Regions from separate parts of the Pseudomonas paraeruginosa genome, predicted to be linked through region 2. Evidence: riboswitches for the same ligand, from Rfam matches in the RefSeq annotation. Region 2 holds a riboswitch; the other holds the start of a gene.
The links. Region 2 has a riboswitch for cobalamin ahead of B7D75_RS10580 (TonB-dependent receptor). Riboswitches for the same ligand answer to the same signal wherever they lie in the genome.

Region 1 (7,489 bases), 1.8 Mb from region 2:
GCACGAAGTTGCGGCTGTCGGCGTGGGGATCGTCGGCGAACAGTTCGATGTGGTCGATGGCGCCGCCGTCCTCGCCGCGGATGTCCTGGTCTTCCAGCGCCTGCTGGACGGCGACGGCATAGGCGGTGAGGGCGTCGAGGTTGTCGCCGGCGATGCGCTGGGCGTGTCCGGCGACCAGGAAGAACCAGTTGCCGCCCCAGGCGATGTCGCCGACGACCCGGCCGATGCCGGGCACCTGGACGGCGACCGCGCGCCGGTATTGGTAGGCCGGCACGTTGCGCACGCTGACCGAGCCGTCCTCGTGAAGGGTCGCCTCGACCTCGCCGACCGGCGTCTCGATGCGGTGCGCGCCGGGACCGATCCGCCCGAGGTGCGCCAGCGAGGCGACCAGGCCGATGGTGCCGTGGCCGCACATGCCGAGGTAGCCACTGTTGTTGAAGAAGATCACCCCGGCACAGGCTTTGGGGTCGACCGGCTCGCAGAGCAGGGCGCCGACCAGCACGTCGCTGCCGCGCGGTTCGAGGATGCAGGCGGTGCGCCAGGCGTCGTGGCGCTCGCCGAGCAGGCGCCGGCGCTCGGCCATGTCGCCGTGGCCGAGATCGGGAAAGCCGGCGATGACCAGGCGGGTGGGCTCGCCACCGGTATGCGAATCGATGATGCGGATGCGTTGCATGGTGGCGGTCGCCTGTGCCGGGGGAATGCGACACAGGGTGGCGTTTCGGCGGGACGGGGCGCTTGAGGATTTTCGTTCAGGCAGATGACGAAAACGGCATAACCGGATGGTCCGTTCAGGTGCTGGCGGGGCGGTTCGGCAGGTGTTCGTAGAGGGTCCGGCAGACCCCGACGATATGCTCCTCGATCAGCGCCGCGGCCCGCTCGGCATCGCCGGCGCGGCAGGCGGCGACGATCTCGCGGTGTTCGCGGTCGGCGCGTTGCTTGCCTTCGGACAGGCTCATCTGCATGCGCAGGTAGCGCTCCAGCTTGTCGTGGATGGAGCGGATCAGGTTGACCAGGAACGGCCGCTGCGCCGGCTCGTAGAGACAGGCGTGCAGTTGCCAGTTGAGTTCGGCCCAGCGGCCGACGTTGTCCTCGCCGACGAAGTCGGCGCAGATCGCCTCGGCGCGGGCGAAGGTGGCCTCGTCCATGTTCGGCACCGCCAGGCGGATCGCCTGTGCCTCGAGCAGCACCCGCACTTCGAACATCTGCGCCAGTTCCGGTTCGGAAATGCGCGTCACCACCGCGCCCTTGTTGCGCTGGAACAGCACCAGGCCTTCCGCCTCCAGGCGCTTGAGGGCCTCGCGGACGGGAATCTTGCTGACATTGAAGAGTTGCGCGATGTCGTCCTGGCGGATCGGTTCGTCCTCGGCGAAATGCCCGGCGATGATCGCTTCGCGCAGGTGCTTGGCGATGATCTCGGAGGCCGAGGGGGCGATGCCCAGGTTAGGGGCGTTGAGCATGGAGAGAGGCAAGCGGGACAACCTGCATGGCATGGGATACGTGCGGGATATTGTATACGAACGCTTGGCGCGTGCCGCTGCCGGTTGGCGCCTTCTGCGCAGGCGTGTTGGTCGGCCCCAGTGGGCCTCCGTGGCGCATGTTTCGCAGGGCGAAACGCTCTTCCGGAAAGTTCGCGGAGAGGCTGGACAATAGAAAATTAGCTTGCTAATAATTCGCTCGCTCATGTATTTCGGGGCGTCCGCGATGGCCAAGCCTTCTTTCCTTTCCTCCGACCTGGTCCAGGTGCTGCTGTGGCCGCGCCTGCACGAACTGCAGTTCGCGGTGAAGGCCCTGCTGGCCGGCGGGTTGGCCCTGTACCTGGCCTTCAGCCTGGAACTGGAGCAGCCGCAATGGGCGCTGATGACCGTGTTCGTGGTCAGCCAGCCTTATAGCGGCATGGTCCTGGCCAAGGGCATGTTCCGCCTGATCGGCACCTGCGCCGGTGCGCTGGTGTCGATCGGCATGGTCGCGCTCTATGGCCAGGCGTCGCTGCCGTTCCTCCTGCTGATGGCGCTCTGGCTGGCGTTCTGCACCGCTGGCGCGTCGCTGCTGCACAACCATGCTTCCTACGGTTTCGTCCTGGCCGGCTACACCGCGGCGATCGTCGCCCTGCCGGCCAGCGCCGATCCGGCGACGGTGTTCGACCAGGCGGTGGCGCGCTGTTCGGAGATCGGCCTGGGGATCCTCTGCGCGGCGCTGGTGAGCATCCTGCTCTGGCCACGGCGCCTGGAGCAGCAATTGGCGACCCAGGGCAAGGCGGCCTGGGAGGCCGGCCTGCAGGCGGGCGCGGCGGAGCTGCGCGGCGCCAGCGAACGCGGCGAACTGCTCGCGGCGCTGGGGCGGATCGCCGCGGCGGATGCCCAGCGCGACCATGCCTGGTTCGAAGGCGCGCTGGGTCGCGCCCGTTCCCAGGCCCTGCGCGTGCTCGGCCTCGACCTGCTCGGCCTGCTGCGCGCGGCGCGCAAGGTGGCGCGCGAGCGGAGGCTGCTCGATCCGGCCAGCGCGCATGCGTTGCAGCCCTGGCTGGAGGAGGTGGAGACGCTGCTGCGCGAGGGCCGCCGGGGCGAGTTCGAGAGTTGCCGGCGGCGCCTGCACGCCGTGCTGGACCTCGCGCACGGGCAACTGCACCTGTGCCTGGTCTGCCTCGAACGCTTGCTGGCCGAGGCGGGGGAGGCCGGGCGCAGCGTCGAGGCGCTGGTCTATGGCGAACCCACGCGCCAGGCGCCGGGCGCCATCGCCTGGCATCGGGACATCGAGCGCGGCGTGCTGTTCGGCCTGCGCAGCGCCCTGGCGTTCCTCTGCGTGGCCGCCTTCTGGCTGGCCAGCGCCTGGCCGAGCGGGTTGGGCGCGGTGTCGATCACCGGGGTGGTGCTGAGTCTCTTCGCCAGCCGCGACAACCCGGCCCAGGCTGGCCTCAACTTCCTGCGCGGGATCCTCCTGTCGATCCCGCTGGCCGGTTTCGTCGCGCTGTTCTACCTGCCCGGCGTCGACGGCTTCCCGCTGCTCTGCCTGGGCCTGGGCGTGCCGCTGTTCTTCGCCGCGCTGTGCGTGAACCGGGCGAGCCTGGCCGGGATCGCCTCGCCGTTCTGCATCTTCTTCGTGAAGAACGTCGCGCCGAGCAACAGCATGAGCTACGACCTCGCGCACTTCCTCAACAACGCCCTGTCGACGGTGCTCGGCGTGGCCTTCGCCGTGCTGGTGTTCAACCTGGTCAGCCTGCGGCCGGGCGAGCGCCATTACCGGCGCATGCTGCAGGCGACCCTCGGCGACCTGGCGCGGCTCACCCTGCGTTCGCCGGCGCAGGCCGAGGCCTGGTTCGGCGGGCGCACCGCCGATCGCCTGATCCGCCTGGCACAGCGCTACGACCGTTTGCCGGAGGGGCGCCGCCAGCCCTGGTCGGACGGCCTGATGGGACTCGATTTCGGCGACGAGCTGCTCTATCTGCGGCAATGCCTGGAGCAGGTCCCGGCGCCGCTGGCCGAGGCCCGCGACCGCTACCTGCGGCGCCTGCGCCTGGCGCTGCTGCGCGACGGCCCGCGGGCCGACCGCGAGCATGCCCTCGACCCGCCGACCGCGCGCCTGCTCAAGGCCCTGGCCGCCAGCCCGCTGGCCGGCAGCGAACGCGGCGAGCTGGCCGGCGCCGCGCTGGTGCAGTTGCAGGTCACCTGGCGACAGTGGTGCCGCAGCCATGCCCCGGCCGGGACGGCGCTGCGCGCGGACCCGCTCCCCGGAGCGGGGCGCTAGTTCTGCGGTGGCCGCCCACATTGACCGCGCAAGCCCCGAGCCACTAAGCTGCGCGCCTTGCGACAGGTGCCCCGCAAGGGGTGAAACAGGGAAGCTGGTGCGTTCCGTCGGAACCAGGCCAGCGCTGCCCCCGCAACGGTAGGCGAATCAGACAGCCGCTTCATGACCACTGTGCTCCGGCATGGGAAGGCGCGGCTGGAAGCGTCCAGCGCTTCGCTCGCGAGCCCGGAGACCGGCCTGACGCACCCACGGCATCGCGGAGGGCGCTGTCGGACGTCTCCTGCCGTCGCTTCGTCCTCCGTCTGCCTCAACCCAGGTCGCGCGGGTGAGAGCGACGGAGCAGCGCAGAGCATGAACAGAGTTTTCCTGACCCCGGCAGCCGTGGCGCTGTGCGGCGCGTCTTCCCTGAGCCTGGCCGAGCCGGTCAGCCTCGACGACCAGGTGGTGACCGCCACCCGTACCGCCCGGACCGCCGCCCAGAGCCTGGCGGCGGTGAGCGTCATCGACCGCGCCGAGATCGAGCGCAGCCAGGCGCGCAGCGTGCCGGAGCTGTTGCGCCAGGTACCCGGCGTGTCGCTGGCGAACAACGGCGGTTTCGGCAAGAACACCACGCTGTTCCTGCGCGGCACCGAGTCCGACCATGTGCTGGTGCTGATCGACGGCATCAAGGTCGGCTCGGCCAGCGCCGGCCTCACCGCGTTCCAGGATTTGCCGGTGGAGCTGATCGAGCGCATCGAGGTGGTGCGCGGGCCGCGTTCCAGCCTGTACGGCTCGGAGGCCATCGGCGGGGTGATCCAGATCTTCACCCGGCGCGGCGACGGGCAGGGCGCCAAGCCGTTCTTCTCCGCCGGCTACGGCACCCATCACACCCTGGAGGGCAGCGCCGGGGTCAGCGGCGGCGCTGGCAACGGCTGGTACAGCCTCGGGGTGAGCAGCTTCGATACGGCGGGCATCAATACCAAGCGCGCCGGTACCGGGGGCGATGAGCCTGACCGCGACGGCTACCGCAACCTGTCCGGCAACCTGCGCGGCGGCTATCGCTTCGACAACGGCCTGGAGCTCGACGGTACCCTGCTCAGGGCCAAGTCGCACAACGACTATGACCAGGTCTTCGGCAATTCCGGTTTCAATGCCAACGCCGACGGCGAGCAGAACCTGGTTGGCGGCCGCGCCCGCTTCACTCCGCTCGATCCCTGGCTGGTGACCCTCCAGGCCGGGCGCAGCGAGGACAAGGCCGATGCCTATCAGGATGGCCGTTTCTACTCGCGTTTCGATACCCGTCGCGACAGCCTGTCCTGGCAGAACGACCTGACCCTGGCCGAAGGCCATGTGCTGACCCTCGGCTACGACTGGCAGAAGGACGAGATCGGCAGCAGCGAAGCCTTCAGCGTCGACTCGCGGCTGAACAAGGGCTGGTTCGCCCAGTACCTCGGCCAGCACGGCCGCCAGGACTGGCAACTGAGCCTGCGCCGCGACGACAACCAGCAGTTCGGCGTGCACGACACCGGCAGCGCCGCCTGGGGCTACGCGCTGAGCGACGCGCTGCGCTTCACCGTCAGCTACGGCACGGCGTTCAAGGCGCCGACCTTCAACGAACTCTACTACCCCGACTACGGCAATCCCGACCTGGACGCCGAGACCTCGCGCAGCCTGGAGGTCGGCCTCAGCGGTACGCACGCGTGGGGACACTGGGCGGTGAATGCCTACCGCACCGACGTCGACGACCTGATCGGCAACGATCCACGCCCGGCGCCGGGGCGCCCCTGGGGGCAGCCGAACAACATCGACCAAGCGCGCATCCGCGGCGTCGAACTGGTCCTCGGCAGTCAGTGGCTGGGCTGGGACTGGAACGCCAACGCGACCTTCCTCGACCCGCAAAACCGTTCCGGCGGCGTCAACGACGGCAACGAGCTGCCGCGCCGGGCGCGGCGGATGTTCAACCTGGAGCTGGACCGGCGCTTCGAGCGTCTTTCGCTGGGCGCCAGCGTGCATGCCGAAGGCCGACGCTATGATGATCCGACCAACAAGGTGCGCCTGGGCGGCTACGCCACCCTCGACCTGCGCAGCGAGTACCGGCTGAACGACGAATGGCGCCTGCAGGGCCGGATCGCCAACCTGTTCGGTGCCGACTACGAAACCGCCTATGGCTACAACCAGCCCGGCCAGGCGGTCTATCTCAGCGTGCGCTACCAGGCCCTGTGAGGCCCGGTATTTCGAATCAACGAGGCGGCGGGCGAGATCCCGTCGCCGCAAGGAGTGATCGACGATGAACGAATCCCCCGAGAAGGACCAGCGCCACCGCGAGCGGATGGAGCGCAAGAAGGCCGTGGTCGACGAGAAGATCGCCCAGGCCCGCGACGAACGCGGCGTGCTCCTGGTGCATAGCGGCAACGGCAAGGGCAAGAGCAGCTCGGCCTTCGGCATGGTCGCGCGGGCCCTGGGCCATGGCATGAAGGTCGGGGTGGTGCAGTTCATCAAGGGCGCCGCCACCACCGGCGAGGAGGCCTTCTTCCGACGCTTCCCCGAGGAAGTCAGCTACCACGTGATGGGCGAGGGTTTCACCTGGGAGACCCAGGACCGCCAGCGCGACATCGCCAAGGCCGAGGAAGCCTGGAAGGTCGCCGCGCAACTGCTGGCCGACCCGGCCATCGGCCTGGTGGTGCTGGACGAACTGAACATCGCCCTCAAGCACGGCTACCTGGCGCTGGACAGGGTCCTGGCCGACATCCAGGCGCGCCCGGCCATGCAGCATGTGGTGGTGACCGGGCGCGGCGCGCAGCCGGGGATGATCGAGGCCGCCGACACGGTGACCGAGATGGGCCTGGTCAAGCACGCGTTCAAGGCCGGGATCAAGGCGCAGAAGGGAGTGGAATTCTGATGCCGGCGTCGTGCGCGGGGGCGTTCCATCCATGACCCAGGTACGCTGTCCGGCCCTGCTGGTCGCCGCTCCGGCCTCCGGCCAGGGCAAGACCACCGTGACCGCCGCCCTGGCCCGCCTGCATGCGCGCCAGGGGCGGCGGGTGCGGGTGTTCAAGTGCGGGCCGGACTTCCTCGACCCGATGATCCTCGCCCGCGCCTCCGGTGCGCCGGTCTACCAGCTCGACCTGTGGATGGTCGGCGAGGCCGAAGCGCGACGCCTGCTGGCCCAGGCCGCCGGCGAGGCCGAGCTGATCCTCATCGAAGGGGTGATGGGCCTTTTCGATGGCAACCCCTCGGCGGCCGACCTGGCGCGACGCTTCGACGTGCCGGTGCTGGGGGTGATCAACGGCGCGGCGATGGCCCAGACCTTCGGTGCGCTGGCCTACGGCCTGGCGCATTTCCAGCCGGACCTGCCGTTCTCCGGGGTGCTCGGCAACCGCGTCGGCAGCCAGCGCCACAGCGACATCCTGCGCGATTGCCTGCCGCCCGGCATGCGCTGGTTCGGCGGTCTGCCGCGCTCGGCCGAATTCGAACTGCCGAGCCGCCACCTGGGCCTGGTCCAGGCCGAGGAACTGGCCGATCTCGATGCGCGCCTGGACGCCGCCGCCGACGCCTTGCGGGCCAGCGCCGAGACCGACCTGCCGGAACCGGTGACCTTCGAGGTGCCCGCCCCCGCGACGCTGCAACGCAGCCTGGAGGGCGTGCGCATCGGTGTGGCCCGCGACGCCTCGTTCGCCTTCCTCTACCAGGCCAATCTCGACCTGCTGCGCGAGCTCGGCGCCGAACTGCTGTTCTTCTCGCCGCTGCAGGACCAGGCGCTGCCCGCCGT
Region 2 (7,489 bases):
GTGCGGATCGTCCTGCCCAAGGGCCAGCAGGTGCCGATGCGCCTGGAGTTCTGCCGCGCCTGGGAGAACGGCGCGGAAGCCGGCACCCTCAAGGATGCCGGCGACGATCCCGACGTCACCCACGGTGCCCTGGTGTTCGCCCGGGTGCGCCTGAGCGCCGCGCCCGGCGTGCGCTTCCACGCCGGTCCCGGGGTCGGTACGGTGACCCGCCCGGGGCTGACCCTGGCGGTGGGCGAGCCGGCGATCAACCCGGTGCCGCGTCAGATGATGGAGCGTCACCTCACCCAGTTGGCCGCCGAACACGGCTACACCGGCGGCTTCGAGGTGACGATCGGCATCGAGGGCGGCGAGGCGCTGGCGCTGAAGACCATGAACCCGCGCCTGGGCATTCTCGGCGGGTTGTCGATCCTCGGTACCAGCGGCATCGTCCGGCCTTTCTCCTGCTCGGCCTACATCGCCTCGATCCACCAGGGCATCGACGTCGCCCGCGCCAATGGCGTGCGCCACATCGCCGCCTGCACCGGCAACGCCAGCGAGGACGCCATGCGTCGCCGCTACGCGCTGCCGGAGATAGCCCTGATCGAGATGGGCGACTTCGCCGGCGCGGTGCTCAAGCACCTGCGCAAGGCGCCGGTGGAAAAGCTCAGCCTGTGCGGCGGCTTCGGCAAGATCAGCAAGCTCGCCGGCGGCCACCTCGACCTGCATAGCCGCCATTCCAGCATCGACCTGCCGCAACTGGCCGGCTGGGCCGCCGCGCTCGGCGCCAGCGCCGCCCTGCAGCAGAGCATGCGCGCCGCCAACACCAGCCAGCAGGCGCTGGCCCAGGCGCACGCCGAGGGCGTGGCCCTGGGCGACGCGGTCTGCGCCCACGCCCTGCGCTTCGCCCGCGGCATCGTGCCGGCCGAGGTGGCGCTGGAAGTCTTCGCCATCGATCGCCAGGGCAACCTGGTCGGCCAGGCCGGCGAGGAGCGATCGTGAAGCGCCTGCTGCTGCTCGGCGGGATCGGCGAGGCCCTGGCCCTCGCCCGTCGGCTCGGCCCCAGGCACCTCTACAGCCTCGCCGGATTGGGCAAGGTACCCGACGACCTGGCCTGCCCGGTGCGGGTCGGCGGCTACGGTGGTGCCGAAGGATTGGCGGCGTTCATCGGCGAAGAGGGTTTCGACCTGCTGGTGGACGCCACCCACCCCTACGCGGCGCGGATCAGCCGGAACGCCGTGCGCGCCGCGCGACTGGCCGGAGTGCCGTGCTGGGCGCTGCGCCGGCCCGGCTGGCAGGCCGGTCCCGGCGACGACTGGCGCGAGGTGGCCGACTGGGACGGACTGGTCGAGGCCCTCGCCCCCTTCTCCCGGCCGCTGTTCACCCTCGGTCGCGAACCGCTGCAGCACCTCGGGCGGATCCCGCCCCATCAGCACTGGACCATACGCTGCCTGCACGGCCAGCCGGCCGGCCCGCGCGCCGAGGTGATCGGCGCACGCGGCCCGTTCAGCCTGGACGGCGAGCGGGCGCTGTTCGAACGCCTGGGCTGCGACGTGCTGGTGAGCAAGAACAGCGGCAGCCAGGCCACCGAGCCGAAGCTCCAGGTGGCGCGGGAAATGCGCCTGCCGGTGCTGGTCCTGGCGCGTCCGGCGCTGCCGCCGGCGGACCGCGAGTTCGCCGACGGCGAGGCGCTGCTGGCAGCGATCCGCGATTGGGAAAGTGCCTGAAGCGAACGCTCATCCGCCCCGAGCTGCCCCGCCCCCGTCTCCGGCGCCGCCCACGCCGCGCTGAGATGTTCGTAGAGAGGGTCGCGCCAACCAGGATCGGCCCTACCCCGCCGACGATCTCCGCACGCGTGCCGGTCACCGCGCCGAGTGCCCGGCCGAGCATCAGGACCCCGCGGCCCGGCTTCGGCGCAGGAATGTCGTTGGTCTCACCAGTCCGGATGGAGACGCTGGCCATGGCGGTTGCCAAGAATGTTGACCAGCGCGTCGGCGGCGGGCTACTCCCCAGGGAAGGTCGGCAACCTGGCAGACATGAAAATTATGCGATGGAGGATGGACTGCGCCGCCACGCAGGCGGTGGCGAAGAAAAGTCTGCACAGGTGAATTGTTATAGTATAACATTTTATCCAATCCAGATCGTTCAAGGCTTGACTGGAAAGGGTGCGGATGTTCCCATCCGCCCCGTTCCAGGTGCTCCCTGCCGCCGCGCAGGGAGTGAAACGGGAAGCCGGTGCGTCACTTCGGTGACCAGTCCGGCGCTGCCCCCGCAACGGTAAGCGAGCGAGATCCTCATCAGGCCACTGTGCTCCGGCATGGGAAGGCGAGGATCTCACGACCCTCGCAAGCCCGGAGACCGGCCTGCAACGCCCTGTTGGCACACCCGCGGTGGGCGGGAGCGAGCCGGTTGTTCGAGGCGCTGTCGCGCCTGCGATTTCCCGCGCGTTCCGTCCTGCCCGGTCATGAGATGGAACGCCCATGCCCCGCTTCAGCCGTTTGCGCACCGAGCCTTTCGCCCTCGGCCTGTCCACCAGCCTGCTGCTGGTGCCGCCCGCCCTCGCCGAAACCGAAGAAGCCGCCCTCGCCCTGCCCAGCCAGTGGGTCAGCGCCCGCCAGGATCCCGCCGAAGCCGACCACATCGACCTCGCCACCCCGGTCGACGCCGGTTCGCGCCTGGGCCTCAGCGCCCTGGATACCCCGGCCAGCACCAGCAGCATCAGCGGCGCGGAAGTCCGCGGGCGCAACAACCCCAGCGTCCAGGCCGCCGTCACCCGCAGCCCCGGTATCAGCTTCATCGGCACCCCCGGCGACGGCGGCACCGGCCTCTCGGCGCGCGGCTTCAGCGGCCATGCGTCGGTGATGCAACTGTTCGACGGCACGCGCCTGTACACCGGCATGGGCACGGTGAACTTCCCCAGCGATCCGTGGATGGTCGAGCGCATCGACGTGATCCGCGGCCCGGCCTCGGTGCTGTACGGCGAAGGCGCCACCGGCGCGGTGATCAACGTGGTGCCGAAGAAGCCTTTCGCCGGCGAGATCCGCAACCACCTGCGCCTTGGCTACGGTTCCTACGACAACCGCCAGTTGGCCCTGGACAGCGGCGGCTCGCTGACCGACAGCCTCAGCTACCGGCTCAACCTGAACCAGCAGCAGAGCCACGGCTGGATCGACCGTGGCGACTCGCGCAACCTGGGCATCAGCGCGGCGCTGCGCTGGCAGGCCAGCGACGATCTGGCCTTCACCCTCGCCCACGACTATGGCGACCAGGAGCCGATGAACGACTTCGGCACCCCGCTGGTCGGCGGCAAGTACCACAAGCGCCTGCGCGAGAAGAACTACAACGTGCGCAACGACGTGCAGCGCTACAACGACCAGTGGACCCGCCTGACCACCGACTGGAGCCTTTCCGACAGCGTCAGCGCGAGCAACCAGCTGTACTACATCAAGGCCCGCCGCCACTGGCGCAACGCCGAAACCTACGAATGGGACGTGCCGCGCGAAGAGCTGTTGCGCAAGGACTACCTGCGCATCAGCCACGAGCAGGAGCAGATCGGCGACCGCCAGACCTTCGCCTTCCAGCACGCCCTGTTCGGCCTCGACAGCCGCACCCTGATCGGCGCCGAGTACAACCGCATCCGCTTCCGCCTGACCAACAACGCGCCATACGAGGACGTTGTCGACGGCGGCGAAAGCATCGACCCCTGGCATCCCGCGCCCGGCTACTTCGAAAGCCGCTCGCCCTACCGGCCGCACTCGCGCAGCCAGACCCGCACCTTCGCCCTGTTCGCCGAGAACCGCCTGCAGCTCAACGAGCGCCTGTCGCTGGTGACCGGGGTGCGCCGCGACCAGAACCATATCGAGCGCGCCGACCTGCGCGACGGCAGCCACAGCGACCGCAGCCTGCAGGGCGGCAACTGGCGCGCCGGGCTGGTCTTCGCGCTGACCCCGGAACTGTCGCTGTACGGCCAGTACTCCACCAGCGAGGACGGCGTGAGCAACCTGATCACCCTCAGCCCGACCCAGCAGCAGATGGACCTGACCCACTCGAAGCAGACCGAGGTCGGCCTCAAGCAGCTGTTCCCGGAAGGTCGCGGCGAATGGACCCTGGCCGCCTACCATATCGTCAAGAAGAAGCTGCTCAGCGCCAGCCCGCTGCCGCCGCACGACGCGCAGCAGGTCGGCCAGCAGAGTTCGGACGGCCTGGAGGCCAGCCTGGAGCTGAACCTGGCCCAGGACTGGCGGCTGTCGGCGAACGCCGCGCTGGTGCGTGCCGAATACGACGACTTCGACGAATCGGTCGGCGGGCAGACCTACTCGCGCAACGGCAACCGCCCCAAGAACGTGCCACGGCGCACCGCCAACCTCTGGCTGGACAAGTCCTTCGCCGATACCCTGCGCGTCGGCGCCGGGCTGCGCTACGTCGACCGGCGCTACGCCGACGCCGCCAACCAGGCCAGCCTGCCCGGCTACACGGTGGTCGACGCCAACCTGGGCTGGCGGGTACGGCCGGACCTGACCCTCGGCCTCGAGCTGTACAACCTGTTCGACCGCCAGTACGCCCTGGCTGACAACAACAACGGCCAGCAATGGATCATGGGCCAGCCGCGCTCGTTCAACGTCACCGCCGACTTCAGTTTCTGAAGCCGGCGCCGCGGCAATCGTCTCTGCTGAACCACCGGACCTGCGAGTAGCCATGTCGTCCCTTCACCTCGATGCCCTGCACTGGTCGCCCGACGCCTCCACCGAGCTGCTGCGCGGCGTGCACCTGGAAGTCCCGGCCGGCAGTTTCGTCGGCCTGATCGGCCCCAACGGCAGCGGCAAGACCAGCCTGCTGCGCTGCGCCTTCCGCTATGCGCGACCGCAGCGCGGCCGGGTGGTGCTCGACGGCGACGACCTCTGGCGCCAACCGCCGCGCTGGGCCGCCCGGCGCATCGCGGTGGTGTTGCAGGAATTCCCCGAGGACTTCGGCCTCGCCGTCGACGACGTGGTCGCCATGGGCCGCACGCCGCACCAGGGCCTGTTCGACGGCCACGGCGCGGACGACCGTCGGCGAGTCGAGCGAGCACTGCTCGCGGTCGGTCTCGAAGGGCGCGCCGCGAGCCCCTTCGCCAGCCTCTCCGGTGGCGAGAAGCAGCGCACCCTGCTGGCCCGCGCGCTGGTCCAGGAGCCGCGCCTGCTGATCCTCGACGAACCGACCAACCACCTCGACCCGCGCTACCAGCTGGAACTCCTGCGCCTGCTGCGCGGCCTCGGCCTGAGTACCCTGGCGAGCTTCCACGATCTCAACCTGGCGGCGGCCTTCTGCGATCGCCTCTACGTGCTCGACGGCGGCCGCATCGTCGCCCAGGGTACGCCGGCCGAGGTGCTCGACGCCGACCTGCTGTGGCGGGTGTTCGGCGTCCGCGCCCTGGTCGACCGCCATCCCCTTGCCGACCACCCGCGCCTGACCTGGATTACCCAAGCATGAAGCACGCACTCCTGCGCCACCTGCTGCCGGGCGTCCTGCTCGCCTGCGCCGATGCCGCCCTGGCCGACCACTATCCGCTCAGCGTGCGCAGTTGCGAGCGCGAGGTGACTTTCGAGCGGGCGCCGTCGCGCGCGGTCAGCCACGACATCAACCTCACCGAGATGATGGTCGCCCTCGGCCTGCAGACGCGCATGGTCGGCTATACCGGCATCAGCGGCTGGTGGAAGAATGCCGATCCCGGACTGATCGCCGCGCTCAAGCCGCTGCCCGAGCTGGTGGCGCGCTACCCCACGGCGGAAACCCTGCTCGATGTCGACGCCGACTTCTTCTTCGCCGGCTGGGGCTACGGCATGCGCGTCGGCGGCGACCTCACCCCGGCCAGCCTGGAGCCGCTGGGGGTGAAGGTCTACGAGCTGAGCGAATCCTGCGCGCAGATCGGCGAGCCGCGCCGCGCCAGCCTCGACGAGCTGTACCGCGACCTGCACAACCTGGGGCGGATCTTCGACGTCGAACCGCGCGCCGAGCGCCTGATCGCCAGCCTCCAGGCACGCATCGAGCGCGCCCGCGCCGGCATCCCGGCGAACGCCGAGGCGCCGCGGGTATTCCTCTACGACAGCGGCGAGGACCGCCCCTTCACCTCTGGCCGCCTGGGCATGCCGCAGGCGCTGATCGAGGCCGCCGGCGGTCGCAGCGTGACCGACGACGTGGCGGCCAGTTGGACCCAGGTCAACTGGGAAAGCGTGGTCGCCCGCGATCCGCAGGTGATCGTCATCGTCGACTACGGCGAGACCAGCGCCGCGCAGAAGCAGCGCTTCCTCGAAGACAACCCGGCGCTGCGCAGCCTGACCGCGATCCGCGAGCGACGCTTCATCGTCCTGCCCTATAACCAGGCCACGCCGGGCATCGGCAACGCCGCGGCGATCGAGACCCTGGTCGCCGGCTTCCACCCTCGGGCGCCACGTCCATGACCCTGTTCCGCAGCCCGCGCGCCTATTTCCTCTTGCTGGCCGGCCTGGTCCTGCTGCTCGGCCTGTCCTGCGTGGTCGCCCTCGGCTTCGGCCCGGCGCGACTGGACAGCGGCCTGGTCGGCCGCATCGTCCTCCAGCGCCTGTTCGGCGTGGCCGCGGAGCCCGGCGCCTGGAGTGCCGGCCAGGAGCATATCGTCTGGCTGATCCGCGCCCCGCGGGTATTGCTCGGCGCCTGCGTCGGCGCCGGCCTGGCGCTGGTCGGCGCGGCGCTGCAGGCGGTCACGCGCAATCCCCTGGCCGATCCGCACCTGCTCGGCGCCACCTCCGGTGCGACCCTCGGTGCGGTGCTGGTCGTGCTCTACATCGGCGAGGTGATCGGCCTGCTGACCCTGCCGCTGGCGGCCTTCCTCGGCGCCCTCGGCAGCATGCTGCTGGTGCTCGGCGTGGCCAGCCGCGGCGGCCGCCTGGGCCGCGAGCGGCTGTTGCTGGCGGGGGTCGCGGTGTCCTTCGTGCTGCTGGCGCTGGCCAACCTGCTGCTGTTCCTCGGCGACCACCGCGCCGCCTCCTCGGTACTGTTCTGGATGCTCGGCGGCCTCGGCCTGGCGCGCTGGTCGCTGATCTGGCTGCCGGCGCTGTGCGTGGCCGGCGGCCTTCTGCTGCTGCTCGGCCTGGGCCGCGCGCTGAACGCGCTGATGGCCGGCGAACAGACCGCCGTGACCCTCGGCCTGGACGCCCGCCGCGTACGCCTGTGGGTCTTCGTCTGCTGCTCGCTGCTGACCGGCGTGCTGGTCTCGGTGAGTGGCGCGATCGGCTTCGTCGGTCTCATGCTGCCGCACGCCGCGCGCCTGCTGGTGGGTGCCGAGCACCGCCGGCTGCTGCCGGTGTGCGCCCTGCTCGGCGCGCTGTTCCTGGTCTGGATGGATGTCGCCGCGCGCACCCTGATCGCCCCCCAGGACCTGCCCATCGGCATCGCCACCGCCGCCATCGGCGGGCTGTTCTTCATTCTCCTGCTGCGGCGCCGCAGCTGATCAGAACAGATCCAGCGGGATCTTCAGGTAACGCACCCCGTTGCCTTC

Region 1: another riboswitch for cobalamin. It lies ahead of btuB (TonB-dependent vitamin B12 receptor); the one in region 2 lies ahead of B7D75_RS10580 (TonB-dependent receptor).

Annotation. Positions count from the first base shown of each region.
Region 1 is NZ_CP020560.1:3,971,765-3,979,253, reverse strand. It holds gene B7D75_RS18810 (4-hydroxyproline epimerase) at 1-673, opposite strand, end outside; gene B7D75_RS18805 (GntR family transcriptional regulator) at 789-1,457, opposite strand; gene B7D75_RS18800 (FUSC family protein) at 1,702-3,741, shown strand; cobalamin riboswitch at 3,789-3,996, shown strand; gene btuB (TonB-dependent vitamin B12 receptor) at 4,093-5,943, shown strand; gene cobO (cob(I)yrinic acid a,c-diamide adenosyltransferase) at 6,008-6,619, shown strand; gene B7D75_RS18785 (cobyrinate a,c-diamide synthase) at 6,651-7,489, shown strand, end outside.
Region 2 is NZ_CP020560.1:2,202,271-2,209,759, reverse strand. It holds gene B7D75_RS10590 (cobalt-precorrin-5B (C(1))-methyltransferase) at 1-978, shown strand, start outside; gene B7D75_RS10585 (cobalt-precorrin-6A reductase) at 975-1,703, shown strand; partial or broken gene B7D75_RS29725 (hypothetical protein) at 1,757-1,866, opposite strand; cobalamin riboswitch at 2,153-2,357, shown strand; gene B7D75_RS10580 (TonB-dependent receptor) at 2,457-4,619, shown strand; gene B7D75_RS10575 (ABC transporter ATP-binding protein) at 4,672-5,445, shown strand; gene B7D75_RS10570 (ABC transporter substrate-binding protein) at 5,442-6,413, shown strand; gene B7D75_RS10565 (FecCD family ABC transporter permease) at 6,410-7,441, shown strand; gene B7D75_RS10560 (MBL fold metallo-hydrolase) at 7,442-7,489, opposite strand, start outside.